3 regions of the Shinella yambaruensis genome follow, and region 2 is predicted to be linked to each of the others. Evidence: riboswitches for the same ligand, from Rfam matches in the RefSeq annotation. Region 2 holds a riboswitch; each other region holds the start of a gene.
What was found. A riboswitch is a leader RNA that binds a small molecule or an ion and turns the genes downstream of it on or off. The one in region 2 is predicted to bind thiamine pyrophosphate.
Positions count from the first base shown of each region.

Region 1: linked by a shared signal. The riboswitch ahead of thiB (thiamine ABC transporter substrate binding subunit) and the one ahead of thiC (phosphomethylpyrimidine synthase ThiC) in region 2 are both predicted to bind thiamine pyrophosphate.
Region 3: linked by a shared signal. The riboswitch ahead of thiD (bifunctional hydroxymethylpyrimidine kinase/phosphomethylpyrimidine kinase) and the one ahead of thiC (phosphomethylpyrimidine synthase ThiC) in region 2 are both predicted to bind thiamine pyrophosphate.

Region 1 covers NZ_CP150638.1:4,056,744-4,066,951, forward strand. Annotated here, with positions in the region: gene WMC41_RS19805 (Lrp/AsnC family transcriptional regulator) at 1-374, shown strand, start outside; gene WMC41_RS19810 (NAD(P)/FAD-dependent oxidoreductase) at 565-1,818, opposite strand; gene WMC41_RS19815 (MOSC domain-containing protein) at 1,984-2,691, shown strand; gene WMC41_RS19820 (GntR family transcriptional regulator) at 2,693-3,346, opposite strand; gene WMC41_RS19825 (glutamine synthetase family protein) at 3,525-4,874, shown strand; gene WMC41_RS19830 (NAD(P)/FAD-dependent oxidoreductase) at 4,874-6,181, shown strand; TPP riboswitch at 6,426-6,536, shown strand; gene thiB (thiamine ABC transporter substrate binding subunit) at 6,575-7,582, shown strand; gene thiP (thiamine/thiamine pyrophosphate ABC transporter permease) at 7,584-9,209, shown strand; gene thiQ (thiamine ABC transporter ATP-binding protein) at 9,202-9,921, shown strand; gene WMC41_RS19850 (M48 family metalloprotease) at 10,112-10,208, shown strand, end outside.
Region 2 covers NZ_CP150638.1:3,615,988-3,626,195, reverse strand. Annotated here, with positions in the region: gene WMC41_RS17750 (helix-turn-helix domain-containing protein) at 10-891, shown strand; gene tsaA (tRNA (N6-threonylcarbamoyladenosine(37)-N6)-methyltransferase TrmO) at 1,008-1,529, shown strand; gene WMC41_RS17740 (TOBE domain-containing protein) at 1,586-1,795, opposite strand; gene WMC41_RS17735 (amidohydrolase family protein) at 1,971-2,816, shown strand; gene WMC41_RS17730 (thiamine phosphate synthase) at 2,817-3,422, opposite strand; gene WMC41_RS17725 (thiazole synthase) at 3,419-4,192, opposite strand; gene thiS (sulfur carrier protein ThiS) at 4,194-4,391, opposite strand; gene thiO (glycine oxidase ThiO) at 4,388-5,374, opposite strand; gene thiC (phosphomethylpyrimidine synthase ThiC) at 5,377-7,200, opposite strand; TPP riboswitch at 7,293-7,409, opposite strand; gene WMC41_RS17705 (IS110 family transposase) at 7,555-8,481, opposite strand; gene WMC41_RS17700 (Bax inhibitor-1/YccA family protein) at 8,764-9,480, opposite strand; gene WMC41_RS17695 (anti-sigma factor family protein) at 9,512-10,208, opposite strand, start outside.
Region 3 covers NZ_CP150638.1:4,584,022-4,594,229, reverse strand. Annotated here, with positions in the region: gene coaBC (bifunctional phosphopantothenoylcysteine decarboxylase/phosphopantothenate--cysteine ligase CoaBC) at 1-188, shown strand, start outside; gene WMC41_RS22370 (class II glutamine amidotransferase) at 181-1,002, opposite strand; gene WMC41_RS22365 (GFA family protein) at 1,382-1,786, shown strand; gene WMC41_RS22360 (AraC family transcriptional regulator) at 1,790-2,584, shown strand; gene WMC41_RS22355 (LysE family translocator) at 2,670-3,287, shown strand; gene thiD (bifunctional hydroxymethylpyrimidine kinase/phosphomethylpyrimidine kinase) at 3,292-4,101, opposite strand; TPP riboswitch at 4,144-4,240, opposite strand; gene WMC41_RS22345 (peptide chain release factor 3) at 4,377-5,957, opposite strand; gene dut (dUTP diphosphatase) at 6,051-6,524, shown strand; gene WMC41_RS22335 (GNAT family N-acetyltransferase) at 6,530-7,417, shown strand; gene WMC41_RS22330 (LysE family translocator) at 7,754-8,371, shown strand; gene cysK (cysteine synthase A) at 8,602-9,570, shown strand; partial or broken gene WMC41_RS22320 (VOC family protein) at 9,627-10,047, shown strand; gene WMC41_RS22315 (YifB family Mg chelatase-like AAA ATPase) at 10,162-10,208, opposite strand, start outside.

The DNA of each region.
Region 1 (10,208 bases), 440 kb from region 2:
AGCAGACCGCGACGATCGCCCGCAAACTGGGCCTGTCGCGCACGACCGTGCAGGCGAAGATCGACCGGCTGGAGCGGGACGGCGTGATCGCCGGCTATGGCGTCAAGCTTTCGGACGCCTATGAGAGCGGCATGGTGAAGGCGCATGTGCTGATCACCATCGCGCCGAAGACCTTGGCGCGCATCACGACGGAACTGCACGCCATCTCGGCCGTGCGCACGCTGCATTCGGTCAGCGGCAGTTTCGACCTGATCGCCGTGGTCGAGGCGGCATCGATCGCCGAACTCGACCACCTGATCGACCGCATCGGCGCGATCGACGGCGTGGAGCGCACGCTGTCGTCGATCATTCTGTCGACGCGAATTAGGCGTTAAGAAGTCGCTCGGAACTAAGGATCGCCAATCAAAGCCGGCCAACAAGGCCCGACCCCTCTCCTCTGTCATCCTCGGGCTTGACCCGAGGATGACGGAGGGTGGGGTGAGCGCGGTGGGTGATGGCGACCGATGGGATCAGGCTGGGCGACACTCCTCGCTCCAACGACGCTTTGATACCACGCAATCGCTTTCACGCGATGAACCGCTCCGGCCGATACGGCCCGATATTGATCACCGTCCGCTCGCCCAGCATCTTTTCCGCCAGCACGCGGCCGGTGATCGGGCCCAGCGTCATGCCGTGATGGGCGTGGCCGAAGGCGAACCAGAGGCCGGCATGGCGCGGGGCCTTGCCGATGATCGGCATCATGTCCGGCGTGCAGGGGCGGGCGCCCATCCAGGGCTCCTCGTCACGCCGTTCGGCGAGCGGGAAGAATTCGCGCGCCACCTTCTCCGCCCGGCGCAGCTGGACGGGGGTCTTGCGCGTGTCGCGCTTCGCGAATTCGGCTCCCGTCGTCAGGCGGATGCCGCGCAGCATGGGCGCGAGGAAATAGCCGCGCTCGGCATCAAGCACCCAGTTGTTGAGCCTCGCGCCTTCTTCCGTGCCGTAATGCATGTGATAGCCGCGCTTGACGGCAAGCGGGAACCGGTAGCCGAGCTTGCGCGTCACCGTATCGGCCCAGGGGCCGAGCGCGACCACGACTTCCTTGCCCTCGAGCGGGCCTTCAGGGGTGGCGATGCGCCATCCCTCGCCTTCGAGAACATGTTCGATGGTCGCCGCATCGCCCGATTTCAGCTGGCCGCCGAGCGACTCGAAATAGGCGAGGTAACGTCTCAACAGGCTCTGCGGATCGAGGATCGACCACGGGTCGGTCCAGCGCAGGCCCCCGGTGAGCTCGGCGCGGATGGAGGGTTCGGCCTCCGCCACCTCCCGCGTCGTCAGCTTCTGATGGTTGACGCCGAAATTGGCGGACAATTTCTCCGCATCCGCATAGGCCTTGTCCCTCTCCTTCTCCGTGCGGAAAACCTTCATCCAGCCGTCCTTGCGGATAAGCTCCTCCGCGCCGGAGGCGGCGATGAGGTCCGCATGTTCGGAAATCGAGTTCTCGATGAGCGGCGCATAGAGATGGGCGATGCTCTGGTGCTGGCGGAAGCCGGAATGCCACCAGTAGCGGGCAAGGAACGGAATGATGCCGGGGATCGCCGAAGGGTGATAGTGGGCGTCGATCGTGTTGTTCAGCGCATAGCGGAAGAGCGCGCCGAAATCGTGTGGGAAGCCATAGGGAAAGACGCCCTCGCGCTGGATGAGGCCGGCATTGCCGTAGGAGGTTTCTTCCGCCGCCCCGCGCCGGTCGACGAGCACGACCGATTTGCCGCGCCGGACGAGATGGATCGCGGTCGAGATGCCGACCACCCCCGCGCCGAGAACAATGACATCCGTCTTCATCTGCCTGCCCCACATCCATAGTCACATGCCCTGATCCATTGCATGGGCCGAATGCGTGATGCAAGCCGCTTGGCTGCATCGCGGAAGCATGGGCAGGGAGAGGTCGACACGAGCAGCATGGAGCGATAGCGTCAGGACAGGACGAGACCTTCGAAAGGAAGCGGGATGCGGCTTGGCGTGGCAAGCGAACTCTGGCGTTATCCGGTCAGCTCTCTGACCGGCGAGCGGCTCGAAACCGTCGATATCGACGACACCGGCGTTGTCGGAGACCGGCAATGGGGTCTTTTCGAAGCGGACGGCGCAGCCGTCGCGGCGCCGGAAAAGGAAAAGCGCTGGAGACCTGTCCCGGCGCTTCGCTCCCGGCTGGAAGCCGACAGGCCGGAGATAAGCCTCGACGCCATGACATGGCATGGCGTTCCCTCGCCGTCGGCCGACAGGGTTGCCTCGGATCATCTCGGATTTCCCGTCCGGTTCCTGTGTTTCGGCGCGGCGGATGCCGCGCCGCGCTACGATCGCGGGCACCTGCACATCCTGACCACGTCTTCGCTGGCACGCCTGCAAGCGCTGCTGCCGGACGCCGTCATCGATACCAGGCGCTTTCGGCCGAACATCCTGATCGGCACCGATGACGGCGATGCCGATTTCGTCGAGCAGCGTCTCGTCGGCCGAAGGCTCGGCATCGGCGAGACGGTCGTCGAGATCACCGAGCCCTGCCCGCGCTGCGCCTTCACCGCCCTTGGACAGCCGGGCATCCCCTTCGACAAGGATGTGCTGCATGCGATTGCTAAACACGGCGGCGGCGGCTTCGGCGTGCTGGCAAAGGTCGTCGCGCCGGGCAAGGTGTCTTGCGGCGACACGGTGAGCGTGAACTAGGCTACTGCCCGGCGAGCCGCAGCAGGTTCTCGATCGCCGCCCGCTCGAAACCGCCGATGCCTTCGGAAATATCGGCCTTGATCGCCGCCGCGACGGCGTCCTCGTCGCGCTTGCGCAGCGCGGCGATGGCCTCCTGGTGGCGATCGACGAAATAGAGCTGGGCGACATGCTCCATGGCGATGCCGAGGAAGGGGCCGAGCTGGAGCCAGATGCTCTCCACCATCGGCAGGATAACCTGCTCGGGATTGGCGGTGTAGAGCGCACGATGGAATTCCTGGTTCAGCAGCAGCGCGTTGGCATTGTCCTTGCGGGCGATCGCCTCGTCCTGCGCCCTGTCGATCTCTTCCAGCCGGTCGATCCGGCGCTCCGTGATGTGCGGCACCGCCCGGCGGGCGGCGTGCTGCTCCAGCACCGAGCGCAGCGAGACGAGCTCGCTGAACCGGTCCGCCGTCATGCGCGGCACCATGATGCGCCTGTTGTCGAGCACGCGCAGCGCGCCTTCGGAGGAAAGGCGGCGCAGCGCCTCGCGCACCGGCGTCGGGCTACTCTCCATCGCCTCGGCGATGCCGCGGATCGTCAGCGATTCCCCCGGCCGGATCGAGCCGACCATGATGGCCTGGCGCAGGCGCCGATGCGCATATTCATGCGTCGTCATGCCTTCCGGCCGGTCCAGCGGCTCAAGCGCCAAGTTGCCCAATCCATCCCTCCACGAAAGGCTGCCAGATGCTATCCTATGCTTTGTGACAGGTTCTAGCAGCTTGACCCCCGACAAGAAAGTGTGCATATTTTGAAAATGTGATCACAAAAATAATTATGTGATACGGAAGGGAACCATGACTCCGAACGACGATGCCAATTGGCTGATCAATGCCGACGGCGTGGAGAGCATCCAGGCCGTGGTCTGCGACCTGAACGGCATCCTGCGCGGCAAGCGCGTGCCCGTCGGGCAGGCGGAAAAGGTGCTGAAGGGCGGCATCCGCATGCCGCTGTCCATCGTGGGCGTGGACGTGTGGGGCGAGGATATCGTCGGCTCCAGCCATGTCTTCGCCTCGGGCGACATGGACGGCATCTGCAGCCCGACCGGCCGCGGCGCGCTGCCCGTCAACTGGACGCTGAAGCCGTCGGCCGTCGTGCCGCTCTGGCTGTTCAAGGAGGACGGCACCCCCTTCCTCGCCGATCCGCGCCAGGCGCTCGCCAACATCGTCCGGCAGTACCACGAACTGGGCCTGCGCCCCGTCGTCGCCTCGGAAATGGAATTCTACCTGATCGACGCCGAGCCCGACCATGCCGAGCCGCCGATCTCGCCCTATACCGGCAAGCGGCTCGATTCCGACGCCATCCTCTCGATCGACGAGCTCGACGATTTCGGCCAGTTCTTCTCCGATGTCTATGCGGAATGCGAGCGGCAGAACGTGCCGGCGGATTCGGCCGTCGCGGAAAACGGCATCGGCCAGTTCGAAATCAACCTGATGCATTCCGACGACCCGTTGAAGGCCGCCGACGACGCGCTGTTCTTCAAGCGCATCATCAAGGGCGTCGCGCGCAAGCACGGCTTTGCCGCCACCTTCATGGCAAAACCCTACGGCATGCGCTCGGGCAGCGGCATGCACATGCATTTCAGCCTGATCGACGAAGACGGCAACAACGTCTTCGACAACGGCACGCCCGAAGGCTCCGACATCATGAAACACGCCGTCGCGGGCCTGACGCGCGGCATGGCGGAATCGACGCTGCTCTTCGCGCCGCACTTCAACTCCTACCGCCGCCTGCGCCCCGACACGCACGCGCCGACCTCCGTCTCCTGGGGCTACGAGAACCGCACCGCCGCCATCCGCATTCCCGGCGGCAGCAACAAGGCGCGGCGCATCGAGCACCGCGTCGCCGGCGCGGACGCCAACCCCTACCTCGTCATGGCCGGCATTCTCGGCGCCGCCCTCGTCGGCATCCGCAACACCTGGGAGCCGCCGGCGCCAGTTTCGGGTCGCGCCTATCAATCGCAGCTGCCGCGCATTCCCTCGGAATGGGGTTCGGCCGTCACCGCCTTCGAGAACGGCTCGATCGTCTCCGAGATCTTCGACGCGGACCTCCGCTCCATGCTGATCGCCTGCAAACGGCAGGAAATCGCCGGTTTCGCCGAACAGGTGACCGACTTCGAATTCAGCGCCTATCTGGAAATCGTCTGATGGCCAACAATGCCTCCTATGCCGGCAACGGCGCCTATCCCGACAGCTACTACGCCGCCTCCCGCAATATCATCCGCACGCCGAAGGTGCTGGAGGGCGCGGTCACGGCCGATGTCGCCGTGCTCGGCGCCGGCTATTCCGGCCTTTCCACCGCCATCCACCTTGCCGAAAAGGGCTACAAGGTGGTGATGGTCGAGGGGGCGGGCATCGGCTGGGGCGCTTCGGGGCGCAATGGCGGCCAGATCGTCAACGGCCTCAATGCCAGTCTCGACACGATCAAGCGCCGCTACGGCGATCAGGCCGGCGCCTTCGTCGGCGGCCTCGTGCAGGAGGGCGGCAGGATCATCCGCCGCCTGGTCTCGCAGTATGATATCGATTGTGACCTAAAGGACGGCAACATCTACGCCGCTTACACGCCTGCCCACATGAAGGACCTCGAGCACAAGAAGGCGCTGTGGAAGAGCTACGGCATGGACGACCACCAGATGCTCGACAAGGCGGCGATGCGAAAGCTCGTCAACACCGACGCCTATATCGGCGGCATGCTGGATACGACCGGCGGCCACATGCACCCGCTCAACCTCACGCTTGGCGAGGCCAGGGCGCTGGAGACGCTCGGCGGCGTGATCTACGAGCAGTCGCCCGTCACCCGCGTCGAGCACGAGGCGGAAAAGCCCGTCATCCACACGACGAAGGGCAGCGTCACGGCAAATGTCGCCGTCATCTGCGGCAATGCCTATCTCGGCCATGTCGTGCCGAAGCTGGTTTCGCGCGTCATGCCGGTCTCCACCCAGATGATCGCCACCGAGCCGCTCGGCGCCGAGCGCGCCGATGCGCTGATCCCGAGCGACATGTGCGTGGAGGACGTGCGCTACATCCTCGATTATTTCCGCCTGTCGGCCGACAAGCGCATGATCTTCGGCGGCGGCACCGTCTACGGCGGCACGGACCCGGCCGACGTCAGGGCTAAGATTCGCCCGAACCTCGAAAAGGTCTTCCCCTCGTTGAAGGGCTTGAAGATCGATTATGCCTGGAGCGGCAATTTCGCCCTCTCCTTCTCGCGCGTGCCGCAGATGGGCAAGATCGGCAAGAACACCTATTTCGCCCATGGCTACAGCGGCCACGGCGTCACCGGCTCGCATCTCTTCGGCCGCATCCTCAGCGAGGCGATCGACGGCGACCTCTCGCGTTTCAGCCAGTTCGAGAAACTGCCCTGGATCCCCTTCCCGGGCGGGCGCATGTTCCGCGCGCAATATTCCACCATCGGCTCCTGGTGGTACCAGTTCAAGGACGCCTTCGGCCTTTGAGGCCGAATGGACAAGTCGCGCTTGCGCGAGCCCTAGGATTATTGGCGAAGTCCGCCAACCTCTCCTCCGTCATGGTCGGGCCTGACCCGACCATCCACAGTCGCGGATGACGCATGGATCCTCGGGTTAAACCCGAGGATGACGACAGAAGGCGGGGTGATGTGTGTCATCGAACCAAGCCTGGCGCCAGCACCGGCCTTCCGCTTGCCCCTTGCGCGCCGCCTCGCGCAGGATTATGCCTTGCCTTGCTCTAACGGGGTGCCCGGGGTTCTTTCCTCCGGCTGAGAGGCGGTTTCGCCAACCCGAAGAACCTGATCCGGCTCGTACCGGCGGAGGGATTAGACGGCACATCCAGCGCCCTACTCCCGTTTTGTGAACAGCAAGGAGGCGCGGATGCGCAAGACTTCTCTTTCCACCATCGCGGCACTCGCCGTTTCCCTCGCCTTTCCCGCGCTCGCGCAGGAAAAGACGCTGACCGTCTACACCTATGAGAGCTTCGTCGCCGAATGGGGCCCCGGCCCCAAGGTCAAGGAAGCCTTCGAGAAGACCTGCGGCTGCACCGTCGAGTGGGTCGGCGTCGCCGACGGCGTCGAACTTTTGACGCGCCTGAAACTCGAAGGCGAGGGCACGAAGGCCGACCTGGTGCTCGGCCTCGACACCAACCTGATCACCGAGGCCAAGGCGACCGGCCTCTTCGAGGTGCACGGCCTTTCGCCGGCGGACCTCACCGTGCCCGGCGGTTTCTCCGATGATACGTTCCTGCCCTACGACTACGGCCATTTCGCCGTCGTCTATGACAGCGAGACGCTCAAGAACCCGCCGGCGAGCCTGAAGGAGCTGGTCGAGGGCGATCCCTCGCAGAAGATCGTCATCGAGGATCCGCGCACCTCGACGCCGGGTCTCGGCCTCCTGCTCTGGGTGAAGTCGGTCTATGGCGACAAGGCGGGCGAGGCGTGGGGCAAGCTGAAGGACCGCGTGCTGACCGTCACGCCCGGCTGGTCGGAAGCCTACGGCCTCTTCACCAAGGGCGAGGCGCCGATGGTGCTGTCCTACACGACCTCGCCGGCCTACCACGTCATCGCGGAACAGAGCGAGCGCTACAAGGCCGCCGCCTTCTCCGAGGGCCACTACGTGCAGATCGAGGTCGCCGGCCTGACGCGCACCGCCGACGACAAGGACCTTGCCCGCCAATTCCTGACCTTCATGACCGGCCCGGACTTCCAGTCGATCATCCCGGAGACCAACTGGATGATGCCGGCCGCGAAGACGAAGAACCCGCTGCCGGCCGCCTTCGACGCGCTGGTGAAGCCGGAAAAGACCTTCCTGATGCCGTCGGACGAGGTCGCGGCCAACCGCAAGGCCTGGATCGACGAATGGCTGGCGGCGATGAGCGCCAGGTAGCGTGATCTTCGCCCGCACTGAGCGACGGACGCTGCGTGTCGCCGGGGGCCTCGCCCTCGGCACCGTGCTCGCCTTCGTCGGCGCGGCGACGGCCGTGCTTCTCGCCCATGCCGGCCCCGGCGCCGGCGCGCCGCTCCTCGATGCCTATATCGGACGCGTCGCGCGGTTCACGCTGCTGCAGGCGACGCTCTCCACGCTGCTGTCCGTCCTCCTCGCCATTCCCGTCGCCCGGGCGCTCGCCCGGCAGCGGGATTTTCCGGGTCGCGTCTGGATCATCCGGCTGTCCGTCGTACCGCTCGGCCTGCCGGCGCTGGTCGCCGCGCTCGGCGTCATCGAGATCTGGGGCCGGCAGGGCGTCGTCAACGACCTGCTCGGGCTTGCCGGGCTGCAGAGCCCGTTCAGCGTCTACGGGCTTGCCGGCATCCTGATCGCCCACGTCTTCTTCAACCTGCCGCTCGCCGCGCGCTTCCTGCTGGCGGCCCTCGACCGCATTCCGGCGGAATACTGGCTGACCTCCGCCAATCTCGGCATGGGCGGCGGCGCGGTGTTCCGGCTCATCGAATGGCCGGTGATCCGGCGGGTCCTGCCGGGCATCGCCGGCCTCGTCTTCATGCTCTGCGCGACGAGCTTCACCATCGTGCTGACGCTCGGCGGCGGACCGGCGGCGACCACGATCGAAGTGGCGATCTACCAGGCGCTGCGCTTCGATTTCGACCCCGAGCGCGCCGTGCTGCTCGCCTTCCTGCAAATCCTCGTCACGGCAAGCCTGCTCTGGCTGATCTCGCTGTTCGGCCGCCCGCCCGAGGAAGGCATGACGGCGGGCCGCGCCATCCGCCGTTTCGACGGCCGCGGGCGCCGCCTCCCCGATGGCCTTGTCATCCTTCTCTTCACCCTCTTCACCGCCGCCCCGCTCGCCGCCACCCTCGTCTCGGGCCTTTCCGCCGATCTCGTCCGACTGGCGCTCGATCCGCTGCTGCACCGGGCGCTCCTTACCAGCCTCGCCATTTCCTTCGCCTCGGCCTGCCTCAGCCTCGCGATCGCGCTGCCCATCGTGCTCGTGCCGCGACTTGCCGAAACGGGCGAGGCGGGCATCGCGACGCGGCTGATGGGCCGCGCACTGCCGGCAGTCGGCTCGCTCATCCTGCTCGTGCCGCCGGTCGTCGTCGCCACGGGCTGGTTCCTCGTGCTGAGGACTTTCGGCGAGACCGGGCGCTTCGCCCCCGCCGTCGTCACCGTCCTCAACGCGCTGATGGCGCTGCCCTTCGTCGTGCGCGTGCTGGAGCCGGCCTATCGCACCCATCTTGCGCGCACCGCGCGGCTCGCGCTCAGCCTCGGCGTCACCGGATTGCATCGCCTGCGATGGATCGACCTGCCGGCCCTGAAGAAGCCGCTGCTAACGGCCTTCGCCTTCGCCATGGCGCTGTCGCTCGGCGATCTCGGCGCCGTCGCCATTTTCGGCGCGGAAGGCTTCGTCACCCTGCCCTGGCTGCTTTTCTCCCGCATGGCGAGCTATCGCACGGCGGACGCCGCCGGCATCGCGCTGCTGCTCGGCGTGATATGCCTTCTCCTGACGCTACCCTCGACCACGGCGGAGCGCCCGACCGAAAGCCAAAGCGCCGATGCCTGACCTTGCCATCCGCCTCACCGACGTCACCGTGCGCTTCGAGGAGAAGCGGCTTTCCTTCGACTGCGCCATTCCCGCCGGCGCCGCAGTCGCCGTAGCAGGCCCCTCGGGCGCGGGAAAATCGACGCTGTTCAACGTGATCGCCGGCTTCCAGGCGCCAGCTTCGGGCGATGTCCGGCTGCTCGGCGAAGACATGGCAGGGCGGGACCCCGCGGAACGGCCGGTCTCGATCATCTTCCAGGACAACAACCTCTTTGCGCACCTGACGATCGCCGACAATGTCGGCCTCGGCATCGATCCAGCGCTGCGGCTGGACGCGCCGGCGCGCCAGCGCGTGTTCACGGCGCTCGCGCGCGTCGGCCTCGGCGGCTACGAGCGGCGCCTGCCGGGCTCGCTCTCCGGCGGGGAGCGGCAGCGCGTGGCGCTCGCCCGCGCCCTCGTGCGGCGCCGGCCGATCCTGCTGCTCGATGAACCCTTCGCCGCGCTCGATCCGGCCATGCGGGCGGAGATGGCGAAACTTCTGGCGGAACTGCGCGACGAAACGAAGAGCACGATGCTTTTCATCACGCATCAGCCGGAAGACATCCGCCGGCTGGCCGACCGGGTGATGTTTCTGGAGGCGGGCGCGATCCTTCTCGATGAGCCCGCCGGCGATTTCCTCTCGCGGCGCGAACCGCCGGCCGTTGCAAAATTCCTCGGTCATTCCGCGCTTTAGCAGCACGGCCGGCAGGGCATCCCGGCGGCACGCCACAATTTGGACGCCCCCCTGTGTCACCGGAGCCACAAGGGAAGCGTTTGTCGAATCGGGAGTTGCCGGCCAGGTATGGTGCGTCTATCTCATCCATTCGAGGACCCGGTTCGGGCTGTGGGCAAGAGATATGGCGAGAGCAACGCAGGAAGCTGCAATGGTATGCGGACGCGGGGTTTTGAAGCCCCTTGCGGCGTTGATGCTTGCCGGCACGCTGCTGTCAGGCTGCCAGTCGATCATCGAGCAGACCTATG
Region 2 (10,208 bases):
TTTTCCGGCATGACTGCGCGCAAGGATGTTCCTGCCTTCTTCGTCTATGGCGAGCCGAGCCGCACGCTCGACGTCGGCTTCCTCCATGTCGAGACGGTGATGGAGCGGAAAAGCCTGCATTTCGGGCAGGTCGCGCCGCACAAGCATCCGCTGATGGGGCAGATCACCTACTGGTTTAAGGGCGAGGGGCGCTACCGGATCGAGGATCGGACTTGGAATTTTTCTGCTCCGGCGATCAGCTTCGTGCCGAGCAATGTCGTGCACGGCTTCGATGTCGGCGAACAGTCGGATGCTATCGTCGTCTCCATCTCGGACGACCAGCTGCGGGCGATGGCGCCGCAGGTGGACCTGGCGCTCGATGCGCCGGTGCTGCTTTCCGGCGCGGCGGATGCCCCGGGCTGGACGCGGATCGGCGCGCTGCTCGCCATGGTGATGGAGGAATATCGCGGCGGCGCGGGGGCGAGCGAGCGGGTGCTTGCCGGGCTGATCGGCGTCGTCCTCTCGCTGATGGCGCGGCTTGGCGGTCCGGGCGGCTTTGCGGCGGCCTCGCCAGCGGTCGCGCTGGGGCTGGAACTGCGCCGCGCCATCGACCGGCACTACCGGGAGGACTGGCCGGTCGGGCGCTATGTCGAGCGGCTGGCGACGACGCCGCACCTGCTCGACAAGGCGGCGCGCACGGTCTTCGGCCAGACGGTGAAGGACATGGTGCTGGAACGGCGCCTGCTGGAGGCCAAGCGCCTGCTGCGCTTCACCATCCGTCCGGTGGAGGATATCGGCCGGGAGATCGGCTTCGAGGATCCCGCCTATTTCTCGCGTTTCTTCCGCAAGCGGGCCGGCCTTTCCCCGACGGACTGGCGTGCGCGGAATGCCGAGGCGTCCGGTGCCGGCTGAGGCTGCCTGCGCCAAGGTGGTCAATCTGTCGCCGTCTTCCCGTCTCCGGGCATCTTTCCCTCATCGCGTTCGGAGGGTATCGTCATATTTCAAGAAATACAGCGATGGAGCGTTGCATGGTCCGGTTGAATGAGATCCGCGAGAACGAGGTGGCCATCACCCCGCCGGAGACCGCGGATGCGCACGTCGTCTTCATCGGCCGGATTTCGACGCCCTGGACCTCGCGCATGGAAACGCCGCGCCAGGGGCGCCCCGACGGACCGGTCTGCACCATCGAGGTCTTCGAGCCCTGGGTGCAGGCATTGAAGGGGGCGGAGCGTTTCGAGCGGCTGGAGGTGCTCTACTGGCTGCATCAGTCGCGCCGCGACCTCGTGCTGCAGAGCCCGGCCTCGAATGGCGAGGTGCACGGCACCTTCTCGCTGCGCTCGCCCGTCCGGCCCAATCCGATCGGCACGTCGATCGTCGTCCTGGAGAAGATCGAGGGAAACCGGCTCTTCGTGCGCGGGCTCGACTGCCTCGACGGCACGCCGCTGATCGACCTGAAGCCGGAGCGCAGCCTGTTCAAGCCGATCGCGCCGCCGCAGAAGGGCGATTTCGCGACCGAGCCGGTGCGTATGTGCAAGAAAATCGACGAATGAAGCAATTCCAGTGAAAGTGCGAAGCGGTCTTGCGCCCGGAATTGCGCCGGCACATCCTAATCGTCGACGCCCACCATCACGTCCGATGCCTTGATCAGCGCATAGGCCTCTCGGCCGGCGGCAAGGCCGAGTTCGTTCACCGCATCGTTGGTGATGGCGGCGGTGATGATCGAGCCGCCGACATCGATGCGGACATGGGCCGTCGTCGCGCCGAGAACGACCTCGACGATCTTGCCCTTGAGGCGGTTGCGTGCGCTGATCTTCATGCGGTTCCTCCTGTTGCTGGAAGGGAAGGTAGGAGGGGCGGGCCGGATTGGTAGCCTTAGCGGTTGCTCACGCTGTTTACCGCCGGGTGAAGCGGGGCGCCGCGCGCCGGTCAATTCGTATTTGAATGGACAATTCTTCTATGGCAGTGTTCGCCGTGCTTGGAGGAGGCCGCGCATGATCGTCGATACGCACCTGCATCTCATCTACCGGGACCGGCTGTCCTATCCCTGGCTTGCCGGCGTGCCGCCGCTTGATGCCGATTTCACGCAGGAGACCTATGCGCGCGAAGCGCGCCGCCTCGGCATCGTCGCGGCGCTGCATATGGAAGTGGACGTGGCGGAGGGCGATATTGCGCGCGAGACGGCCATGGTCGAGGGGCTTGCAAGGGAGGCGGGCAGCCTGCTCGTCGGCGCCATCGCCGCCTGCCGGCCGGAATCACCGGATTTTTCGACCTATCTCGAGGCGGCCCTCGCCAATCCGTTCGTGCGCGGCTTCCGCCGCGTGCTGCATGTCGTGCCGGACGATGTCTCCGAAGGCGCGCTCTTTCGCGAGAACATAGGACGGCTGGCGGGCACCGGCCTCAATTTCGATCTCTGCGTCCTGCCGCACCAGATCGAGAAGGCGATCGCGCTGGCGGACCTTGCGCCCGACGTCTCCTTCGTGCTCGACCATTGCGGCGTGCCCGACATCAAGGGCGGCGGCTTCGATGCCTGGAAGGGGCCGGTCGCGGAGATCGCGCGCCGGCCGAACGTCACGGTGAAGCTGTCCGGCATCCCCGCCTATGGCGCGGAAGGCTGGACGCTGGAGGACCTGAAGCCCTATTTCGCCCATGTGGCGGAGCATTTCGGCTTCGAGCGCATGGTCTGGGGCAGTGACTGGCCGGTCTGCACGCTCGGCGGCGGGCTTTCCACCTGGATCGGCGCGACGCAGGCGCTGCTGTCAGGCGTCAGCCTGGAAGACAAGCGCCGCGTGCTCTCGGAAAATGCCGGGCGGCTCTGGAAGATCGCGCCGAAGGCGTGATCACCGCCAGCGTGCCGTGCGCGCGATCCATTCGCGCGTGCGCGCCTCCGGATCGGCGTTCAGCGTGATGTCGGTCACCACGGCGGCGCTGTCGGCGCCGTTTTCGAAGACGGCCGACAGGCGATCCGGGTTGAGCCCGCCGATGGCGACGAGGGGAAGCGGCGCGATGCGCGTCTTCCAGTCCCGGAGGCGTTCGACGCCTTGCGGCGCCCATTTCATCTTCTTCAGGATCGTCGGCCAGACCGGGCCGAGCGCGACATAGTCGGGCCTTGCCGCAAGCGCGATGTCGAGCTCCGCATCGTCATGGGTGGAAAGGCCGAGCTTCATTCCGGCCGCGCGGATGGCGCCGACATCGGCGGTCGCCAGATCCTCCTGTCCGAGATGCACGTAATCGCAGCCCTCCTCGATGGCGATCTGCCAGTAGTCGTTGACGATGAGCTGGCAGCCATGTTCGGCGCAGGTGGCTTTCGCCCGGCGGATCTCGTCGCGCAGGCGATAGTCCGGCGTGTTCTTCATGCGCAGCTGCACGAGTTTCACGCCGACCGGCACGAGCCTGTCGATCCAGTCGGCGCTGTCGACGATGAGGTAGAAGGGATCGAGCGTCATGAGAAGACGGCCTTTCCGATGATGGGGGTGGAGGGAACGGCCATGTCGCGCGGCTCCAGCGGCACGGCGGCATGGGCGAGGCGGCCGGCATCGATGGCTAGCGCAAAGGCTTCGGCCATCGCCGCCGGATCGCCGGCGCCGGCGACGGCGGTGTTGAGCAGCACGGCGTCATAGCCGAGCTCCATGACGCCGGCGGCGTGCGAGGGGCGGCCGATGCCGGCATCGACGATCAGCGGCACGTCGGGGAAATGCGCCCGGAAGGCGCGCAGCGCCATCGGGTTCACCGGCCCCATGGCCGAGCCGATCGGCGCGCACCAGGGCATCAGCACGCGGCAGCCGGCCTCGATCAGCTTTTCGGCGACGACGAGGTCGTCCGTCGTATAGGGGAAGACCTGGAAGCCTTCGCCCGTCAGGATGCGCGTCGCCTCGACGAGGCCGAAGACGTCGGGCTGCAGGGTGTCGTGATGGCCGATCACCTCCAGCTTGATCCAGTCCGTGCGGAAGACCTCACGCGCCATCTTCGCTGTCAGCACGGCCTCCTGCACGCTGTGGCAGCCGGCGGTGTTGGGCAGGACATGCACGCCGAGCGCATGGATCAGCTCGAAGAAGGCGCCACCCGCCTTGCCGCCGGCGGTTTCCCGCCGCAGCGACACGGTGACGATCTCCGTCTTCGCGCGGCGCACGGCCTCGGCGAGGATCGCGGGGGAGGGATAGCGGGCGGTGCCGAGCAGCAGGCGGGAGCGCACCTCCTTATCGTAGAGCTTCAGCATGTCAGCCTCCCTGCATGGGCGAGAGGATCTCGATGCGATCGCGCGCGCCGAGCGTGAAGCCGGCGCGGTCCTCGCGGTGCACGAGTTCGCCGTTGACCGCCGTCGCCAGCCATTCGCCCTCATAATCGAGGGCGGAGAGGAGGTCGGCGAGCGTCGCCGCCGCGATCTCCTGTTCCTCGCCGTTGATGATGAAGGTCATGACGCCCTCCTTTCGGGTTGTGCCTGCTCCGCGAGGAGCCGCCGCGCGACCTCTGCCGCCATGGCGGGGGCCAACAGGAAGCCGTGGCGATAGAGGCCGTTCACATGGAGCGTGCCGTCGTGCTCGCTGACGCGCGGCAGGTTGTCGGGATAGGCCGGGCGGATGCCGGCACCGGTTTCCGTGAGCCGTGCCTCGCTGAAGGCCGGGTGCAGCGTGTAGGCGGCGTTCAGCAGTTCCATGAGCGAGCGGGCGGTGATGCCGCCGCCGTCGGCGCTCTCGATCATGGTCGCGCCCACCATGAAGCGACCTCGTCCGCGCGGCACGACGTAGATCGGTTGGCGCGGATGCAGCAGGCGGACGGGGCGGGAGAGGTTGATCTCCGGGGTTTCCACATAGAGCATCTCGCCACGCACGCCCCGGAGGTCCGGCAGCTGGCCGATCCGGGCCGCGCCGGTGCAGTCGACCACGCGGTCGTAGCGTGCCGCATCCTGCGTGCCGTCCGCGCCGAAGAGGAAGCGCATGCGCGCCTCCTCCAGTCCGGCGGTGAGGGCCGAGAGCGCCCGTTGCGGATCGAGATGGGCCTCCTGCCGGAAGAACAGGGCCTTGGGGAAGCGGCCGGCGAGATCCGGCTCCAGCTCGGCGATGGCCGCGGCATCCAGCCATTCCCAGCCGCTCGTGCGGCGGGCGAAGCGGTCGAGCTCCCCGGCATCGCGGCCGGCGGCGACGACCAGCGTTCCCCGGCGGCTGACATGGCCGGGCACGGCCGCCTCCCACCAGTCGGCGGCCGAGCGGCCGAGCGTGAGCACGGGCTCCTCCGCGCTCTCCCGCTCGCACCAGGGTGCCAGCATGCCGCCGGCAAAGCCGGAGGCCCCGAGGCCCACCTTTTCGGCGCGCTCGGTGATGGTGACGTCGAAACCGTGGCGATAGAGCTGCCAGGCGACCGTGAGGCCGGCCACGCCGGCCCCCTTGACGAGGACGCGCATCGTCATTCTCCCGCCGGGGCGCCGGCAAGCGGCATATAGAGGTCGCCGCCGTCGCGATATTTCGCCGCCATGGCCTCCAGCCCCTCCTTCTGCGCCTCGGCCCGGATATCGTGCGAGATGCGCATGGAGCAGAATTTCGGGCCGCACATGGAGCAGAAATGCGCCACCTTGTGCGCCTCCTTCGGCAGCGTCTCGTCGTGGAAGGCGCGTGCGGTCTCCGGGTCGAGCGAGAGGTTGAACTGGTCCTCCCAGCGGAACTCGAAGCGGGCGCGCGACAGCGCGTCGTCGCGGATCTTCGCCGCCGGGTGACCCTTGGCGAGATCGGCGGCGTGGGCGGCGATCTTGTAGGTGATGACGCCGACCTTCACGTCGTCGCGGTCGGGCAGGCCGAGATGTTCCTTCGGCGTGACGTAGCAGAGCATGGCCGTGCCGAACCAGCCGATCATCGCGGCGCCGATGCCCGAGGTGATGTGGTCGTAACCGGGGGCGATGTCGGTCGTCAGCGGCCCGAGCGTGTAGAAGGGCGCCTCGCCGCAGGTCCTCAGCTGCTTGTCCATGTTCTCCTTGATCTTGTGCATCGGCACATGGCCGGGGCCTTCGATCATCACCTGGCAATCCTTTGCCCAGGCGATCTGCGTCAGCTCGCCGAGCGTTTCGAGTTCGGCGAACTGCGCGGCGTCGTTGGCGTCGGCGATCGATCCGGGACGCAGCCCGTCGCCCAGCGAAAAGGAGACATCATAGGCGCGGCAGATGTCGCAGATCTCCTCGAAATGCTCGTAGAGGAAGCTTTCCCGGTGGTGATGGAGACACCATTTGGCCATGATCGAGCCGCCGCGCGAGACGATGCCGGTGACGCGGCTTACGGTGAGCGGGATATAGGCGAGCCGCACGCCGGCATGGATGGTGAAATAGTCGACGCCCTGTTCGGCCTGCTCGATCAGCGTGTCGCGGAAGACCTCCCAGGTGAGGTCCTCGGCAATGCCGTTCACCTTTTCCAGCGCCTGGTAGAGCGGCACGGTGCCGATCGGGACCGGCGCATTGCGGATGATCCATTCGCGGATGTTGTGGATGTTGCGGCCGGTGGAAAGGTCCATGACCGTATCGCCGCCCCAGCGGATCGCCCATACCATCTTCTCGACCTCTTCCGCCATGGAGGAGGTGACGGCGGAATTGCCGATATTGGCATTGATCTTCACTAGGAAGTTCCGGCCGATGATCATCGGCTCGGCTTCCGGATGGTTGATGTTGGCCGGGATGATGGCCCGGCCGCTCGCGACTTCCTGGCGAACGAATTCCGGCGTGACGAAGTCGGGGATATGGGCACCGAAGCTCTCGCCGTCGCGGATGAGCGCCTCTTTGGCGGCCTTGCGGCCGAGGTTCTCGCGGATGGCGATGAATTCCATTTCCGGCGTGATGATGCCGGCGCGGGCATAGGCGAGCTGCGTCACCGCCTTGCCGTCCTTCGCCCGGCGCGGCCGGTTGCGCACGGGAAATTCCGGCGTCAGCCGTTCGCCGGTGGCAAAGCCGTTGTCTTCCGGGCGGATGTGGCGGCCTTCATAGTCCTCGGTGTCGCCGCGCGCCGCGACCCAGGCCTCGCGCAGCCGCGGCAGGCCGCTCTCGATCGAGACGACATGGGCGGGGTCGGTATAGGGGCCGGAGGCGTCGTAGACGATGACCGGCGGTTCGCCGGAGGTCGGGTGCAGCGCGATCTCGCGCATCGGCACGCGGATCTCCGGGTGCTGCTCGCCGGCTATGTGGATCTTTCGCGAGGCGGGAAGGGCGCCCGTCGTGACGGTGGGGGTGAGCTTCTGGGCGGCAATGTTCATCGTGAGGCTCCAAGTTTGCGGTTGGAGACCCAGTCCTAGAGCCGGAATGATGGAAGGACGCGTAGGCGGAATCCGGGTTGCGGATTTCGGGTTCTACAGCGCTTGCACCGTCCCTACGCCAGTATGAACTGGATCAGGTTCAACGGGTCACTGCGCTGCGAATGCCAGCAGTATCTCAGCCCCTTGTCGGGACCCCCCTGGTGAATGCCCTAAGCAAAGACGCTCGGGGATGATTTGTCAACATGGTAAAATACGTAAGTAAAATCTTACATTATATTGTGCGAAAACCACTCCTCCGTCATCCTCGGGCTTGACCCGAGGATCCACACGGCACCCGCGATATGGCAACTGTGTTCAAGCGAAGTTGGTTTTGTCGCGCTGCATTGCATTGAGGATCGTGATGAGCTTTCGTGCGACGGCGATGATGCCGGCCTTTGCGGAGCCTGTTCTGGCTGAGACGGCCTGATGAAAGGCGCGCAGGCGCGCTGAGGCCTTGATGGCGCCGAGGGCCGCCATGTAGAGGGCCTTTCGCACGCGTGGCCTGCCGCCCTTGATGCGGCGTCGGCCGGATCTCCTGCCGGAATCGTCATTGAAGGGGGCAAGGCCGGCAAGGCTTGCGGCTGTTTTGGGCGAAAGGCTGCCGAGTTCGGGCATATGGGCCAGCAGGGTCAAGGCTGTCACCTTGCCCACGCCGGGCGCGGAGGTAAGGCGGTGCGCCTGCTGAGCGAGATGTCCATTCTTCATCTGCTCGTCGATCGCAGCCTGGATCGAGGCGATCCTCTCGCCGAGGATGGCGATCATGGCCTCGATGTCGGCGCGGACGGCGGGATCGAAGGCATCGCAAAGATGCCGGCGCTCGGTTGCACGGGCATCGACGAGCTGGTCCCGGCGGCGGGCAAGGGCCGCCAGCCGCTCGCGCACCGGGCAAGGCGGCGCCTCGGCCGTCAGGCCGAACATGGTTCCCATCTCGCAAAGCGAGCGGGCATCGATGCGGTCGGTCTTGGCCAGCCGTCCCCGCGCTTCGGCAAAGCGCCGGGCCGTCTTCGGGTTGACGCGGGCAAAGGCGATGCCGGCCTGCGAAAGACACAGGCGCAGCAGCCGGTCGCAATGACCTGTCGCCTCGAAGACGACCAGGTCGGTGGCCGGGTCGAGACCACGGGCAAAAGCGGACAGCGCGGTCTGCTCGTTGGGGATGCGGCAGAACCTGGCCGTTTTCGGATCGAAGATGTCGATCATGTCCTTGCCGATGTCGCAGCCGATGAAGGTATGGTGTATCGTCATGGCGCCTGCTCCTGTGTGCGGGGTCTGTGGCGACAGCCCCGTGCAACTGTTCAGGTTGATGGGCGAAGCGGGAAGGGACCAAGCCACGCCGCGGCCTGCCGTCACAAACGGCGGCCTGGATCCTCTCGGCCTCCTTCCCGCAACCATCTTACATCAGACCAAACACACAGGATCCTCGGGTCAAGCCCGAGGATGACGCCGGGGGGAACGGAGTGCAGGCTTCTGACAAAAGAAAACGGCGGGGTTTTGCCCCGCCGTTCTCTTTGAAATCCCTTGCGAAAACTACTCGCGTTCGCCGGTGAAATTCAGCAGGAGCTGGAAGATGTTGACGAAGTTCAGGTATAGCGAAAGCGCACCGAACACGGCCATCTTCTGCTGCGATTCCTGGTCGATGTTTTCGGCATACTGTTCCTTGATGTTCTGCGTGTCCCAGGCGGTGAGGCCGACGAAGACGGCGATGCCGATCACGGAGATGGCGAACTGCAGCGCGGTCGAACCGAGGAAGATGTTGACGATCGAGGCGATGATGACGCCGATCAGGCCCATGATCAGGAACGAGCCGAACTTCGACAGGTCACGCTTCGTCACATAGCCGTAGAGGCTCGTCGTGCCGAACATGGTGGCGGCGATGAAGAAGGTGCGGGCGATGCTCGTGCCGGTGAAGACGAGGAACACCGAGGCGAGCGACAGGCCCATGACGGCGCAGAAGGCCCAGAAGGTCATCTGCGCGGCGCTGGCCGACATCGTCTGGATCTTGAACGAGAAGAAGAAGACGAAGGCGAGCGGCGCCAGCATCACCACCCACTTCAGCGGTGAGGAGAAGATCGGCACGTAGAGGGCCGGCGTCGAGCCGACGATGAAGGCGACGAGGCCGGTGATGACGAGGCCTGCGCCCATGTAGTTGTAGACGCGCAGCATGTGCTGGCGCAGGCCCTCGTCGAAGAGGGCGGCCGACTGCGCCTGCGCGCCGTAGCCAAATCGCTGTTGTACGGGGTCCATCGAATGTCTCCTTCGGTTTGGAAGCGGTTGATCAGTAGAGCGTGCGCGAGAGATCGCGCGCGGTTTGCGCCAGGTCGTCGGCCTTGCGGCTTTCCGACACAAGCGCATAGGCGACGTCGCCGATCTGCCAGTAGGCGGCCCGGGCATTGTCGGCGTGGAAGAGCAGGACATGCTGCACGGCGAACGAGCCGGGGCGTACCGCGAACAGCGACAGGCGCTCGTCCTTGCGCGGTTCCAGCACCAGCTCGACGCTCGGGCCGTAGGCGGAGGGGAAGACCTGCGTGTCGATCACGCTCCAGCCCTTCGGCAGGTCCGGCAGCACGATCGCGGTGGCCGAGCGGATCTCGGCCGGATCGAAGGTCTCGGTCTCCGGCTGGGAGGCCATCGTGTCGCGCAGCAGCGTCGTCTTGTGCGCGCGCACCGCCTCCTCCACGAAGGCGGGCGGCGGCGTGGAGGCCACGACCTCGGTGGCGCCGAAGGGGCCGAGCACGGCATGGGCCGTCCAGCCGGCGGCAACGAACAGGGCGATGGCTGCGGCGCGGCGGAAGACGGAGAAGATGCGGCGGCGCGACAGCGAGCGCTCCAGAAGCCGCGCGGCCTCGCGCGTTTCCTGCCGGATCACCGTGCGGTGGTCGGCGAGCGCCAAGCGAAGCTCGTCGCGCACGCGCAGGTCCTTCATGACCTGCGCCGCGACCTCCGGCCGTTCCGAAAGATAGGCCTCCACCTCG
Region 3 (10,208 bases), 970 kb from region 2:
TGAAGCTGCAGAAGAAGGGTGCCGACCTCATCGTCGCCAACGACGTCTCGCCGGAAACGGGCATCATGGGCGGCACGCGCAACAGCGTGAAGCTGATCACCGCCGGCGGCGTCGAGCAATGGCCGGATCTTTCGAAGGACGATGTCGCCGGCCGCCTTGCCGGCTGGATCGCCGAACGGCTTACCTGACGAGGGCGAGGCGCCTTTCCATCGCCAGCGCAGGCCGGCCGGCAGGAGAGAAGATGCGCACGTCGACGCCGTTTTCGCCGAGCACGACGGCGCTGCCGTCGGGGATTTCCACCCAGGCTTCCGTATCGTCGTTCAGCGGCTCGGAGACCAGGCAGTAGCCGCCCGTCGCGCCCATCGGCGCGGCATAGAGCGTCGGCGCGGCATAGTCCGTCGCATAGCGCACCGCATAGAGCTGGTCGCCATCCGTGAAGGCGGCGGTGAAGCGCACGAGAACGCGGCGCTCCAGATGGGCGGCGAGCCGCTCGACGAAGGCGATCGTCTCGGCCATGGCGCCGAGCGGATCGCGGGCAAGGCCGAACTGCAGGGCGAGCAGGAACAGCAGCTCGGAATCCGTCGAGCCGGTGCGGGCCGTGTAGAGATCGTTGTCCAGCATGGTTTCGAGCGGCCGGCGCAGGTGCTCGAAATCGGCGATCTGGCCATTGTGCATGAAGGACCAGATGCCGTGGACGAAGGGATGGCAATTGTCGCGCCGCGTGCCGCCGCCCGTCGCGGCGCGCACATGGGCAAGGAAGAGCGGCGAGCGCACCTGCCTGGCGATGCTTCTGAGGTTGCAATCCGACCAGGCGGGCAGGATGTCGCGGTAGCGGCCGGGCTCCGGGCGCTCGCCATACCAGGCGATGCCGAAACCGTCGCCGTTGGTCGCCGTCTTGGCACGGGTGGCGCAATGGGATTGCTCGATCAGCGAATGGGCGGGCGAGGACACCAGTTCCTCAAGGAAGAGCGGCTCTCCACGATAGGCTGCCCAACGGCACATGACGCTATTCTCGCTTTCGAAGACCGGCACGAACCGGTGGTGGACCCGACGCATTAACCATGGCACTGCCCGGATTTTCAACGCAAATGGGTAAAAATGCGTTAACGAATGTAAACGGGCCGAAACCATGCGTGTCATTATGATGATGGCGGCAAAAGGCGCGGTTTCCGGGGGAACACGCGTTTTGTGAACGGTTCGTTTTCCGGGCGCCGGATTTCGTGAACAATGGCCGGGGCATGGTCCGATCGTGATGAACACGCGCGCGAGGTGCAACGGGCGATGCGGGGACTGCAGAACGGCACCTTCATCACGCCGGCGCATTGACGCGCGGTCGCGAAACCCTATCCTTCCACCCTGTCCCGCGGCGGAAGGATGCACCATGCGGATCGACGGCCAATGCCATTGCGGCTTCGTGACCTACGAGGCCGAGATCGACCCGGAGGCGGTCTCCATCTGTCATTGCACGGATTGCCAGCGGCTGACCGGCTCGCCCTATCGCGTCACCGCGAGCATTCCGAAGGACGCCCTGCACCTCACCGGCAATCCACCGAAACTCTACACGAAGACCGCCGGGAACGGCCGCAAGCGCCTGCAATATTTCTGTCCCGAATGCGGCTCGCCGCTGTTCACGACAGGCACCGGCGAGGACGCCGCGACCTGGGGCATCCGCTGGGGCAGCATCAACCAGCGTGCGGCGCTGAAACCGGCGCGCCAGATCTGGTGCCGCTCGGCCCTCGACTGGTTCGGCGAGACGGCGGCGCTTCCCGGCGTCGCGAGGGATTGAGCCATGGCGACAGGGCGCTTCCGGATCGTGCGAACCGGCGTGGAAGGCATCGAGGCGGTCTTCGCCGACAGCCGGCATACCTTCGCGCGCCATACCCACGAGACCTACGGCATCGGCCTCATCGAGCGCGGCGCGCAGAAATCGGCGAGCGGGCGCGGTCTGGTGGAGGCGGCGGCCGGCAACACGATCACCGTGAACCCCGGCGAGGTGCATGACGGCGCGCCGCTCGGCGACGCACCGCGCGCCTGGCGCATGCTCTATCTGGAGCCGGCGCTCGTCCGCGCGGCGGCGGAGGATATTTTCGAAGGGCGCCCGCGCGAGGAATTCTACGCGCCGGTGCTGGACGACGGGCGTATCGCAGGCCTGGTTTCCCGGCTGCTCGCCCTGCTTCTTGACGCCGGCGCCGACGCGCTCGGCCGCGAGGAACAGCTTCTCCTGCTGCTCGCCGCCGTGCTGCGCGAAGAGGCGCCGCGGCAGGATGGTCCTGCAGCCATCGGCCGTGCCCGCGACCGGCTCGACACCGACCCGGCCTCGGCGGTGACGCTGGAGGACCTTGCCGGCGATTGCGGGCTCGGCCGTTTCCGGCTGGTGCGCGATTTCGCCCGGCTCACCGGCCTGACGCCGCATGCCTACCTGCTCCAGCGCCGCACCGAGCTTGCCCGCCGGCTGATCGCGGCCGGCACCCCGCTTGCCGAGGCCGCCATCGAAGCCGGCTTCGCCGACCAGAGCCACATGACGCGCAATTTCACCCGCCGCTACGGCTATACGCCCGGCGCCTTTCTCGCCGCGCGCGCCTGAGCGGCCCGCACCCCGCAATTTCATTCAAGACCCCCGGCGCCCTTCCGGTGTTCCCTGCTGCCTTTCAACCCGCATGGAACCAGACATGACTTCCGAATTCCTCATCACCTCGCTCGTCGTCATCCTCCTGCCGGGCACCGGCGTGATCTATACGCTGGCGCTCGGCATCAGCGGCGGGTTCCGCGCCGCCGTCCTGGCCGCCTTCGGCTGCACGCTCGGCATCGTTCCGCATATCCTCGCCAGCGTGGTCGGCCTTGCCGCCGTGCTGCATGCCAGCGCGCTCGCCTTCGAGGTGCTGCGCTATATCGGCGTCGCCTATCTCCTGTTCATCGCCTGGAGCCTGCTGAAGGACAGCAATGCGCTCGATGTCGGGCCGGAGCAGGCACCGGCCGGCAATGCGCTGAGGATCGTGCGCAAGGGCATCCTCACCAACATCTTCAACCCGAAGCTCTCGCTGTTCTTCCTCGCCTTCCTGCCGCAGTTCATCCCGGTGAGCGCCTCCGGAGATGCCACGGGCCAGATGCTTTTCCTCGGCGGCGTCTTCATGGCCCTCACCTTCCTCGTCTTCGTCGGCTATGGGGCGCTTGCCGCCGGCCTGCGCCGGCAGGTGCTGAGCCGGCCGGCGGTCATCGTCTGGATGCAGCGCAGCTTCGCCGCCGCTCTCGGCCTGATGAGCCTCCGGCTCGCGCTGGCCGACCGCTGACCGATCAGTTGCCGGAAAGATGGAAATGATGCAGCGGACCGTGGCCCGAGCCGACGGTCAGCGCATCCGACAGGCGCACGGCACCGGCGATGAAGCGCTTGGCCGCCGCCACGGCATCGACGAGCGCCTGCCCCTTGCCGAGCTCGGCGGCGATCGCGCTCGACAGCGAGCAGCCGGTGCCATGCGTGTTGCGCGTCAGCACGCGCACGCCCTCGAACCAGTGCAGCCGATCGGGCGTCGCGAGCACGTCGGGGCTCTCGCTGCCCGGCAGGTGCCCGCCCTTCAGCAGCACCGCCTTCGGCCCGAGGTCGAGCAGCCGCCTTGCCTGGTCCTCCATGCCGGCCCGGTCCACGGCCTCCGCCTCACGAAGGAGGGCCGCCGCCTCCGGCAGGTTCGGCGTGAGCACGCTTGCGCGCGGCAGCAGCTGGCGCACCAGCGCGGCCACGGCCTCCTGCGCCAGGAGCGAGGCCCCGCCCTTGGCGACCATGACGGGATCGAGCACGATGGGAACCGCGCGATGCGGCGACAGGGCCGTGGCGACGGCTTCGGCGATCTCCGCCGAGGCGATCATGCCGATCTTCACCGCATCCACCCGGATATCGGCGAAGACCGCGGCGATCTGCGCCGCCACGAAATCCGGCGGAACCAGATGCACGCCGGAAACGCCCTGCGTGTTCTGCGCCGTCAGGGCCGTCAGCGCCGCCATGCCGTAGGTGCCGCGCGCGGCAAAGGTCTTGAGATCCGCCTGGATGCCCGCGCCGCCCGAGGGATCGGAGCCCGCGATCGAGAGAATGTTTGCGATTGTGTCGGCCATCTCGCCTCCTTCCCGGCAGGGGCGGCCTCGGGGTGGCGGCGATGCGGCACCCGTTCGACTCCCTCCGCCGGCATGATCCGGTTCAGGTTCAAAGGGTGCTTCTCAGCCCGCCTTGCGGCGGGCGCCCCTGTCTTGAACGGGTTTTCGCAAATGACGCGGCGCCTGTCACGCCGAAAGTGGTGTCGCGGCGCGTTTGCCACCGGCGCCATGCATCCTTTTCCCCGAGAGCGGGGAAAAGGTGGCGGATTAAATCGTGGGCGGGTGAGCCCGCCCGCTCAGGCCTTGGTGACGTGGTATTCCTTGATGGCGACCATCTTGATCGCCGGATAACGTTCCGCCTCGTAGCGCAGCGAGAAGGCATCCTGCGCCAGGAAGACCGGGTCGCCGTCGAGGTCGCGGGCGATATCGCCGCGGCGCTGGGTGACGAACTTGTCCAGCTCCGCCGCGCTGTCCGACGAGATCCAGCGGCAGACGGAAAAGCGCGACATTTCGAAGGAGACGGGCAGGCCGTATTCCGCCGAAAGCCGCTCCTTCAACACGTCGAGCTGCAGCGCACCGACGACGCCGACGATGGCGGGCGAGCCGTCTTCCGGCGAAAAGAGCTGCACGACGCCCTCCTCCGCCATCTGCTGGAGCGCTTCCTTCAGCTTCTTGGCCTTCATCGCGTCCTCCAGCCGCACGCGGCGCAGGATTTCCGGCGCGAAGTTCGGCACGCCCTCGAAGACCAGCGCCTCGCCTTCCGTCAGCGTGTCGCCGATCCGGAGCGTGCCGTGGTTGGGGATGCCCACCACGTCGCCGGCATAGGCCGTATCGGCCAGCTGGCGCTGCGAGGCGAAGAAGAACTGCGGGGCCGAAAGGCCGATCGTCTTGCCCGTGCGGGCAAGGCGCACCTTCATGCCGCGCTCCAGCATGCCGGAGCAGACGCGCGCGAAGGCGATGCGGTCGCGATGGTTCGGGTCCATGTTCGCCTGGATCTTGAAGACGAAGGCCGTCATCTTGTCTTCCGAGGCATGCACCTTGCGCACGTCCGCCACCTGGTCGCGCGGCGGCGGCGCGAAGGCGCCGAGCGCGTTGATGAGGTCGCGGACGCCGAAATTGCGGAGCGCCGAGCCGAAGAAGACCGGCGTCATGTGCCCTTCGAGGAAAGCTTCCTGGTCGTAGGGCCGGCAGGCCTCGCGGGCGAGTTCCAGCTCCTCGGTGAAGGCGGCCCGCTCGTTTTCCGGCAGGTTCTTCGCCACCACCGCCGGGTCGTCGATCCTCGTCGGCTGCACCTGCGTGTCCGAGCCGCGGAAGGTGCGGTCGGCCAGGTGATAGGAGCCGCAGAAGGTCTTCGAGCGGCCGACCGGCCAGGTGACCGGGGCGGTGTCGAGCGCCAGCTTCTCCTCCACCTCGTCGAGGATTTCGAACGGATCGCGGCTTTCGCGGTCCATCTTGTTGACGAAGGTGATGATCGGGATGTCGCGCAGGCGGCAGACCTCGAACAGCTTCAACGTGCGCGGCTCGATGCCCTTGGCGGCGTCGATGACCATGACGGCCGCATCCACCGCCGTCAGCGTGCGGTAGGTGTCGTCGGCGAAGTCCTCGTGGCCGGGCGTATCGAGAATGTTGAAGACGTTGCCGTCATATTCGAAGGTCATCACCGAGGTGACGACGGAGATGCCGCGTTCACGCTCGATCTTCATCCAGTCCGAGCGGGTCTGGATGCGGTCCTTCTTCGCCTTCACTTCGCCGGCGAGCTGGATGGCACCGCCGAAAAGCAGCAGCTTTTCCGTGAGGGTGGTCTTACCGGCGTCCGGGTGTGCGATGATCGCGAAGGTGCGGCGGCGGGAGACCGCCTCTGCAAGGGTTTCGGCCATTTTCTGCAATATCCTGTGAGTTGCCGCGGTCTTTACAGCCTCCGCCGGGAAGATGCAATTGACGGGGTGGGACTGCGGCCGGCTTATGGGCGCATGAACGCACATGCCCCCACCCAGCCCACGCTCTGCCTTCTCCGCCTGCCGCATGGCGCGGGCATCGCGCTTCCCGCCTACGAGACCGGCGGCGCCGCCGGCATGGACCTGCGCGCCGCCGTGGCGGAAGACCAGCCGCTGACGCTGCCGCCCGGCCAGCGCGCCCTGGTGCCGACCGGCTTCGTCTTCGAGATCCCGGCCGGCTACGAGGGACAGGTCCGCCCCCGCTCCGGCCTCGCCTTCAAGAACGGCATCACCTGCCTCAACACGCCCGGCACGATCGACAGCGACTATCGCGGCGAGGTGAAGGTGCTGCTCGTCAATCTCGGCGAGGAGCCCTTCGTCATCGAACGCGGCATGCGCATCGCGCAGATGGTGATCGCGCCGGTCACGCAGGTCGCCGTGCGCGAGGTGGAGACGGCGGGCGAGACCACCCGTGGCGCCGGCGGTTTCGGCTCCACCGGCGTGCGCTAGGGGCCATGCCCGACCGCAAGGGCCTTTCCTTCCGCTCGGACTATTTCGGCGACGGCGCCGCCTGGCGGGCGCTTGCCGACCTCCTCAAAGACATCTTCGGCATCGACGTGACGGTGATGGACCGGCTCGGCGGACCGGACCCGACGACCATGCCTTTCGCCTGGTTCGACGATGCCGGCCGCTGCATCGCCAATATCAGCGCGTTTTCCCTGCCGCTTGTCATCAACGGCACCTTCGTGCGCGCCGCGGGCCTGCAATCGGGCGCTGTGCGGCCGGAACACCGCGGCAAGGGGCTCTATCGCGATGTCATGGAAGCGGCGCTCCGGCACTGCGATGCGGAAGGGTTCGAGGCCGTCGCGCTTCTGACCGATACACCGGACCTCTACCATCGCCACGGCTTTCGCACGCTGGCGCAGCATCGTTTCTCCGGCCCGGCACCGGCAGGCGGACGGGACGGGCCGCTCCGGCGGCTCGATATCGGCAGCGAGGTCGACCTGACGCTGCTCGGCCGCCTGCTCGACGGCCGCCGGCCAGTGTCCGATCGTTTCGCGCCGCTTCGGCAGAAGGAAATGTTCCTGTTCAACGCCGCGCTGATGCCGGACCTCAGGCTCGACCTGATGGAAGAGGCTAATGCCGTCATCGCCTGGCAGATGGGCGAGGACGACGGCTTCGATCTCCTCGATGTCGTCGGCGCGCGCATTCCGAGCCTTGCGGACATCCTGGCGAGCCTGCACCTGGCACCTGCCCGCGTCACCATGCACTTCGCGCCCGATCACCTCGTCTGGGCGGGCACGGCCGTGCCGGACGAAGGCGACATGGTGCTCATGCTGCGCGCGGCGGGCGACCTCGCGCCGGAGCAGCCTTTCGCGCTGTCGCCGATGGCCGCGTTCTGACCAGCGGCGGGTCCATCATCCGGCGCCGTGTGAACAAGCCGGCGCGGCCGGGCGGTAAACAGGGGCGATGGAGCCGGAGAGGGCGATCCGGGGTCAAGAAGACCGGCAGGAAACCCCATGAGGAAGAGTTTTCGCGTTCCGTCGTGCGGCAACGCCCGCATATCGAAGGCGCCACGCGAATCGGGGCGGAGCGCCTGCCTGACGGGCTGGCCGAGATAGCGTGCCGGCAGGACCGCAGGGCGCGATGCGCTTTCGTCTTGTGCCATTCGAGGCGCGAAACGGCTTCGCACTTTTGCCGGAATTGGGCTAGAAGAGCGCGGTCCCTCGGAGTCCGTCATGACCGTCGCCGTCCTGCTTGCCTATTGCGGTGCCCTGTTCATCGCCGCCATCATTCCCGGTCCCGGCATCACGGCGATCGTCGCGCGGGCGCTCGGCTCGGGTTTCCGGCCCACCTTCTTCATGGGCCTCGGCCTCATCCTCGGCGACATGATCTACCTGACGGCGGTCATCCTCGGCCTTGCCTTCATCGCCCAGACCTTCACCACGACCTTCATGCTGATCAAGATCGCCGGTGCGCTCTATCTCGGCTACATCGCCTGGAAGCTCTGGACGAGCGGCCTCATCCCGCAGGATATCGAGGCGCGCGCCTCGACGAGCATGACCCTGTCCTTCCTCTCCGGCCTGTTCGTGACGCTCGGCAATCCGAAGACCATGCTGTTCTACGTCGCGCTGGTGCCGACGCTGGTCGATCTCGAGGCGATCGGCCTCGAGGACTACGGCATGCTGCTTGCCGCGACCTTCCTGGTGCTCATCGTCGTGCTCGTGCCCTATATCGCGCTCGCTTCGCGCGCCCGGCTTCTCCTCAGGCAGCCGAAGGCGCTGCAGCGGATGAACCGGGTCGCCGCCGGCATTCTCGCCGGCACCGCCGCCTATATCGCGACCCGCGCGGCCTGAAGCATCATCCCGTTTTGCGCCGCTAGCGTTTCCGCTTTTCCTGAAATCGCGAAAACGCTCAATCTGTTTGTTCCCGCGCACGTCCGGGCGCAAAACCGCTGCACCCTTTTGCCGGAATTGCGCTCAGTGCGGGATTATTCCGCTTTCGGCGCTTTTGTCGCGAAATCCGGACTCGTCTCCGGCGCCATTCGCTCCTATCTTTTGCGGAACGAGAACCGAGGGAGCACCCGATGACCGACACCCGCAAACCCGGCCGCGGCCGTATCTACGCCTCCATCACCGAGACGATCGGCGACACGCCCATCGTGCGGCTCGACAAGTTCGCCAGGGAAAAGGGCGTTTCGGCCACCCTTCTTGCAAAACTCGAATTCTTCAACCCGATCGCCTCGGTGAAGGACCGCATCGGCGTGGCGATGATCGAGGCGCTCGAAGCCGACGGGAAGATCACGCCCGGCAGCTCGACGCTGGTCGAGCCGACCTCGGGCAATACGGGCATCGCCCTCGCCTTCGCCGCCGCCGCCAAGGGCTACCGCCTCATCCTCACCATGCCCGAGACCATGTCGATCGAGCGGCGCAAGATGCTGGCACTGCTCGGCGCCGAACTGGTGCTGACCGAGGGGCCGAAGGGCATGAAGGGCGCGATCGCCAAGGCGGAGGAACTGGCCGCCACCATTCCCGGCGCGATCATTCCCCAGCAGTTCGAAAACCCGGCCAACCCCGAAATCCACCGCCGGACGACGGCCGAGGAGATCTGGAACGACACGGACGGCGCGGTCGACATCCTCGTTTCCGGCATCGGCACCGGCGGCACGATCACCGGCGCCGGCCAGGTGCTGAAGGCGAAGAAGCCCGGCCTCAAGGTCGTCGCCGTCGAGCCGGCCGACAGCCCGGTCCTGTCCGGCGGCAATCCCGGCCCGCACAAGATCCAGGGCATCGGCGCCGGCTTCGCCCCGGCCGTGCTCGACACGGCGATCTATGACGAGATCGTGACCGTGACGAACGACGAGGCCTTCGAAAATGCCCGCCTCGTGGCGCGGCTGGAGGGCGTGCCCGTCGGCATCTCCTCCGGCGCGGCGCTCGCCGCCGCCGCCAAGGTCGGCAGCCGCCCGGAAAATGCCGGCAAGACCATCGTCGTCATCATTCCCTCCTTCGCCGAGCGCTATCTTTCCACCGCGCTCTTCGAAGGCCTCGGCGGCTGACGCCCTCCGGCCCGCCGCGCCATGCGCATGGCGGGCCGTTCCCGGCTCCCTCCCTCATGCTGCATCACCTTTCCCCCGGCGTTTGCGGCATTCTTCGCGCGGCCGCATTCTATGATGCGGCTCTTGCGCTGCTCGGCTACGCGCGGGTCTGGTCGGATATCCGCCGCGGCGAGCCGGGCCAGGCCAGGCCATCGGCTACGGCCCGCCCGGCGGCGGCGACAAGCCCTGCCTGAAAGATCACGGCACGGCCGCCGCCGCGCCGGGGCCAGGCTTCCACATCGCTTTGCCGCACCGAGCCGCCGCGCGGTCGATGCCTTCCATCGCGCCGCCCTTGCCGCGGGCAGGCGCGACAATGGCCCACCCGGACTGCGCCTCCCCTACGGCCCGACCTGCTATGCCGCCTTCATCATCGATCCGGACGAGCACCGCATCGAAGCCGTCTGCAAGGATCCCGCGGGACCGCCCGCCGGCAGGTGAACCGTTCGTCCGTGCCCGATCGGCAAGGCTCAGCCATGCCCGCATAGGGCATCGGCATACCAGACCCACGCTCCCACTCTCCTTCGGCGGGACCGCTGCCTTCTTCCCGAAAACTCACGCCGCCGCGGAGAGCCGCTCGCCGGCGATGCGATAGGAGATCG